Regions from separate parts of the Gemella taiwanensis genome, predicted to be linked through region 2. Evidence: riboswitches for the same ligand, from Rfam matches in the RefSeq annotation. Region 2 holds a riboswitch; the other holds the start of a gene.
The links. Region 2 has a riboswitch for lysine ahead of lysA (diaminopimelate decarboxylase). Riboswitches for the same ligand answer to the same signal wherever they lie in the genome.
Positions count from the first base shown of each region.

Region 1: it holds a riboswitch for lysine, as region 2 does, so the genes downstream of both, ACWOA3_RS01145 (amino acid permease) here and lysA (diaminopimelate decarboxylase) in region 2, are expected to answer to the same signal.

Region 1 is NZ_JBSMTL010000001.1:233,307-236,751, reverse strand. It holds gene ACWOA3_RS01150 (RelA/SpoT family protein) at 1-167, opposite strand, end outside; gene ACWOA3_RS01145 (amino acid permease) at 413-1,909, opposite strand; lysine riboswitch at 1,996-2,174, opposite strand; gene ACWOA3_RS01140 (fructose-bisphosphatase class III) at 2,386-3,445, opposite strand, start outside.
Region 2 is NZ_JBSMTL010000004.1:79,666-83,110, reverse strand. It holds gene dapA (4-hydroxy-tetrahydrodipicolinate synthase) at 1-98, opposite strand, end outside; gene lysA (diaminopimelate decarboxylase) at 145-1,437, opposite strand; lysine riboswitch at 1,534-1,669, opposite strand; gene ACWOA3_RS04865 (thioredoxin family protein) at 1,881-2,204, shown strand; gene ACWOA3_RS04860 (restriction endonuclease) at 2,262-3,152, opposite strand.

The sequences.
Region 1 (3,445 bases), on a different contig from region 2:
TGAACTGGGTGTAATATGTATGGTTCCCCTGATTTTCTAAATTGTCCTTCATGAGCAACTTTTGCAAATTCATAAGCTTTTCTTATTGTTTTTATTTGCTCTTCTGGTAAATATTTACTCGCCATATCTTCTACATTTTCATAACTATATGGATATTCAAGATTCACAGAAATTCCTCCTCTATCAAAATTTAATCTATCCTTTATAATACCACAAATCAAGGAAAATTTCCCGTGATTTAACTAAAAATATTACAATTTTATAGTATTTTCATAATTTATTTAATTAGTTATTAAAAACTATATTAATGATTCAATTGATAGAAATTCTCGACAATAAAATTATAATGTATCTTTTTACTTTATAAACAAAAAAAATTCTAGTTCAACACGAACTAGAACTTTTTTATTTATTATTTAGTATCTACATCTTGTGATAAATCTACTTTATCTAAAGGTATCACTTTTGTTTTATATCTAATTTTGTGATATAGATAGAAGAATAAGAAAATCGGAACTCCCATATATGTTGTTAACATTCCGCTCCAATTTACAACACCTTTAGTAATAAGCTCTGTATCTTGACCGATAATAACAATAATACATAATACTAAAGCGATAATTGGACCCGCTGGGAACCATTTTGCTCTATATTTAAGATCATTTAAATCTTTACCTTGAGCAATATAAGCTCTTCTAAATCTGTAGTGACTTAATGCAATACCTAACCAAGCGATAAATCCAGTTAATCCACTAGCCGCAACGATATAAGTATACGCATTAGCACTTGTAAGTTGGATTAAGAAGATTAAGAATACTACTACAGCTGTTGCGATTAATGAGATAACCGGTGTTCCATATTTTGTAACACGTCCAAAAATTGGATACGCAAGTTTTTCTTTACTCATTGCATAAAGCATTCTTGTTGAGGCATACATACCTGAGTTACCAGCTGATAAAATTGATGTTAAGATTACTGCATTCATAACACTTGCCGCTAGAGCAAATCCTGCATTTTTGAAGACGATTGTAAATGGTGATTTAGCAATTTCTTCTGCACTTGCAGCACCTAATAAATCTGGTGAAGTATAAGGAATTAATAATCCGATAACTAAGATAGCTAGTACGTAGAAAATTAAAATTCTCCAGAATACTTGTTTTACTGCTTTTGGAATACTTTTCTCTGGATTTTCACTTTCTCCAGCTGTAATACCGATTAACTCAGTACCTTGGAATGAATATCCAGCGATTAAGAATACTCCAAGAGTTGCAAGAATTTGTCCTGATAATGAAGAATCTTCTCCAACGAATGGTGCATCACCAATTGTTAAGTTTTTGAATCCAATGTATTCTCCACCTAAAATCCCGAAGATAGTTAAACATCCAACTACTAGGAAAATGATTACTACTACTACTTTAATAAGTGCAAACCAGTATTCACTTTCACCATAAACTTTAACACTAAGTGAGTTTAAAGCGATAATAATAACTAGGAATAATAAGCTCCAAGCCCAGTGAGGAAGTACTCGCATAGGCTCCCAATAACTAATTGCTAATGCAGATAGCTCTACGTCAGCTGCTACTGTAATTACCCAGTTAAACCAATAGTTCCATCCTAAAGCAAATCCTAATGAAGGATCCACATAACGTGTTGCATATGTACTAAATGACCCTGATGTAGGAAGATATGTTGCCATTTCTCCTAATGATGTCATTAAGAAATACACCATAAGCCCGATACATAGATAAGCTACAATAGCTCCCCCAGGTCCGGCACTTTGAATTGCTTGACCACTTGTCATGAACAACCCACTACCGATACATCCACCGATAGCAATCATACTAATATGACGTGATCGTAAATTTCTTTTTACTTCTGTTGCATTATTGTTATTGCTGTTGTTTGTCATAATAAAAACCTCCTTGATAAAATAAAAAAGCATAACTTCTACCATATTTGCACGGAGTTATACTTCACATTATCTCTCCAAAACAAGATATTAGTAGCGCAACATAGCCTCACGACTATGACAGTCCTATACTTAGTTCAATATAGGCCCAACAATATTAACATAGGATTAATATCATTTCGGCGACGTTTCCTTTCAAGTAATCTCATCAAGCCCTACACTTTCAATTACTCTACTGATAAAAATCGCAACCTCTACCTCACTTATTTTGTGAGGTACATATTCAATTAACTAAAAATTAGTATAATATAATTTGCTTATATTGTCAATAAAAAATTTTATTTTTTTAATATTTCCAATCAAATACATAGTATACCTCACTAAAAATAGGAAAGTCCCAAAATCTTCTATTTAGATATTTTCGATTATTTTTATAAATACAATTAAAAGGAGATTAGAACCTCCTTTTAATTAACTTATCTCTCACAAATCGTACCTTGTCTATACTCCTCTAATAGAATTTTCAATAATTCAATTTGTTTAAGTATCTTAACACCACTATCAGTATCAATCACTTTTTTTCTACATAATTTGTCTACTACTCTCTTAGTTGAAATTATATCTGTCTCATTTTTGATTGATTCTTCTTTACTTTGGAATATATCATGACTCATTATTTGTAAACCATAAGAGTTATAAGTTAAAGTATATCCGCCGTGCCCTGTTGTTTTATGATATGCCCTAGACATTCCTCCATCGATAACTATCGTTCTACCATTAGCTTTTATCGGATTTTCTCCTTTTGTTTCCTTAACTGGAGTGTGTCCATTTATAATGTGACCCTCACTAGTTAAACCAAACTCATTTAATAACTTAATACAAAACTCTTCATTATCTCTAAGTTTGTAATAAGCATTTTTTACTTCCTCATGAGTGGTCTTATCCTCGATAAAATATCTCTCAAAAGTTGTCATATCACATTTACCAAATAACGGAGAAAATTGTCCTTGCCAAAGATAAAAGAACAAGCCATTATCTTCTCTACGATCACAATAAAATATGCTGCGAATTTTCTTATCAAAAAAGTCTAGTAATCTTTTTCCAGAATACTTATATCCTTCAAAAGAAAATTCCTGGAAGTTACCTTTCTCATCTACTGGCATACAACCATGTAACAGCAGGTTTCCATTATAGCAACAATACATACCGCCTTTGTTAATAAATAATTCAACATGTTTTTTCAACTTTTCACTCGTTATAAATGATTCTTTTAATCTATTAATAATCTTCTCTTCTTCTTCTGTTAATTGATAAGGATTTTTTTCATCTACTGTCGGGAAATTACATGAAGTTAATGGATATTCTTTACCGTTAATTTTTACTGTTTGTTTTTTAAAGTTTATCTTATCTAGTAATGCTCGTCTTTGCAATTTAAATTCTGGGTGTTTGTCGATAATTTGTTTTTCTAGTTTAAATTGAATTATCGCCATAGCTTTATGCATTCTTGCTATTTGCATAATCTCATGTTCACTATAT
Region 2 (3,445 bases):
TGAAATTCGATTAACTCTCCAAACGTCTCATAATCTACACTTCCATCCTCGAAAAATGGTGTTACTATTGCTACTCCGCTTCCTGTATAAATTGTCATAATCTTGTTCTCCTTGTTTCTATCTTTTATTGTTTTTGTATTAAAATTAAATATCTTGTCTAATTAAATCTTCTAAAGTCTCACCTTTTACTACTAGCCGACTAGTTCCATCTTTTACAAACACAACCGGTAATTTTGGTAATCTATTGTAATTGCTACTCATACTGTAGTTATACGCTCCTGTCGATGATACTAATAGTAAGTCACCTTGCTCAGCTTTAGGTAATTTCGCATCCATTACTAGCATATCTCCAGATTCACAACACTTACCAGCAACTGTATAAGTTGTATCAGCTTCTTGGTTCATCTTGTTAGCTAACATCGCTTCGTATTTTGCTTTATATAATGCATAACGAGGATTATCTGCCATACCACCATCAACAAACACATATTCACGACCTGCAAAAGTCTTCTTAACTCCACCAACACTGTATAATGTGCTACCAGCATTACATGTTAAACTTCTACCAGGCTCAATAACTACCTTAGTTAAATCTAAACCGAAATTGTCACTCTCACGTTCAACTACTTCTATATACTCTCTTAAAAATTCAGCAAGTTCAAAAGGTCTATCTTCTTCAGTATAATAAACCCCGAAACCTCCACCTAGATTAAGAACACTTATAGTTAAACTTAATCTTTCTTGAACTTTTTTCGTAAATTCCATTACTACTTTTACTGCTTCGAAAAATGAAGTTTTCTCAAAAATTTGTGATCCGATGTGTGAGTGGAATCCTACAAAATTAAGATTACTTTGATTATTAATATCTGCGATTAACTCATAAATTGTTTCATCGTATACTGAGTAACCAAATTTTGAATCATCTTTTGCTGTTTTGATGTATTCATGAGTATGGGCGTCGATTCCTGTATTAATTCTTAATAATACGTCTACTCTATTTCTACTCTCTCTTACGATTTCATTAATCATTTCATATTCATAGTCATTATCTATGACGATAGTTCCTACTCCAACTTCAAGAGCATATTGTAATTCCTCGCGAGTTTTATTATTTCCGTGGAAATAAGCTTTCTTCATATTATATCCAGCTTTGTACGCTGTATGAATCTCACCAAGTGACACTACATCAACACCTAAACCCTCTCTACTAGCAATTCTCAACACCTCTAAACAACTAAAAGCTTTCGATGCAAAAAGAACTTCTGTATTGAACTTCGAACTTTTAAAGTTATTAATAAAAGTTCTACATTGGTTCACTAGCATATTCTCATCATAAACATAAAGTGGTGTCCCGTATTGAGCCTTTAACTCACTAACTCCAACACCTGAAATATTCAGTTCATCATTTTCTACCGTCATACCATCAAATAATCTCATTACTTTCTCCTTCATAAAATGTTATAAAAAATAGACTACAAGAACAAAAGGTCCTTGTAGTCTAGCTTATATTTCTATCCTATTCCTCTTGCCCTTATTATAAAAAGCTCACCATGAAGAAAATGGGCATTTTCTAATGACAGTGCTATGCCTATTCGACATAACCCCAGTGAAATTAATCACTTCGGCGATGCTACCTTTTAAATTAGTCATCGCGGCCTCTTTTTATAATACTTATCTATTTACGTTGTATAAATAATATCATGTTTTAAAACTATTGTCAATAGTTTTCAGAAAATTTTTATAATATTCTAGTTTTGGTGTTTACATATACACAATTAGTATTGGTTGTAATTACTCTTTAAAACAACTATAATATACTCATATTAAAAGAAGATTGCACAATATACTCTTCTTAATATAAAAATTAAGGATTATAAAATATGATTGAATTCACAAAAAATGACGACTTAAATAAAATCATTAGTGACAATGACATAGCGATTATTCAATACGGAACAGCTACATGTATGCCATGTCACTCAATAAAAAACAGAATTACTACGTGGCAAGAAAATCACAAAGACGTAGCAGCATACTACATCTCATTAGAAGAAAATATGGAAATTGCTGCTCAACGTGGTATTCTCTCTTCACCAACTGTAGAAGTATATATCGAAGGGAGACTATCTATTCAAAAAAGCGGCTACTTCAGTCTAGATGAAATTCTAGAAAAAGTAAGCACTGTAAGTGAACAAATGAAATAAAAAATAAGAGCGATTCAAAATAATAATTTTGAATCGCTCTTTTTATTAGTTATTGATTTATTTGGCTAATATATCTACAAGTTCTTCACCCAGTAACAGTTTTACATCATTAATGTCAACAATTCTAAAACCTTTAATTTTTGATTCCAATTGCCTTACTGACTTAGTCACCCTAGATGTATCAACAAGTAAAATTCTCTCAACTCCAGGTAAAGCTTTTTCTGCTCTCTTAAGGAAGATTTCAACATGTTCAGGATGAAGATATGAATTTCCTCTATAAGATTTTATCTCAATAACATATTTCTTACCATTTTTTTCAAGACATAGATCAAAATCCCTACTTCTATTTTTTGGTTCTTGAACATCATAACCAACTTTTCTAAATGCATATGCAAGTAATAACTCTTTCCCAATTGGCGAAGTTAATTTCTCTAGTGCAGTAAGTAATGGTTTAGGTTTAATCTTAATAACAGATTTCTTTAATCCCTCTGGATCTTTTGTTAAAAATTTCTTATTAAATCCAATAATATAATCTTCCACTATCGCAAAATGACCATGAGCTATACAATTTCTAATAGCTGTTAGTAAAGCATTAATTTTTGAAAAAGTAGTATACTTCGCAACTATTATTTTTTGACAATTAGGACAAATATTCCCCTCAAAAAATTTCCAATCATCATTACTTATTACATCCTTCGAACCTATCCACTTCACATCACGACTTTCATTCATTCCCATTTGATCCATAACATAGGTAAATGAAAATTCATCATATATCTTATCAGAAACTAATTCATTTTTAATAGATTGATATGAATCAATATTAGGAGTATACCAAAGTAAATTTTTTATTACCTTATCCATATCATCTGAAAGCTTAATCGGTCTAGGGCTGTGTTCTATTTTATAATCTAGCTCTTTTCTATTGCCGCAACATCTTTTAAACATATCCTTCTCCTCAAGTTAGTAATAATATGAAATCAGTTTATATCAATTTTATTATAGCATATATCATATACATAAAAAAAGACACATCGGGGTGCATATGCATAAAATAAAAAAGAGATATTGATCCATCCTACAAAAACTTTTGAAAAAGACGTCCGATATCTCTCATTACCTTATAGTAATATATACATAGATACGTTTAAAAATGACAATAAAAATAACCATCTTTTTATACACAGTAAGATAACAGCTCCAAAAATCAGATAAATTTTAGAAGGCTATTGCCATTATAA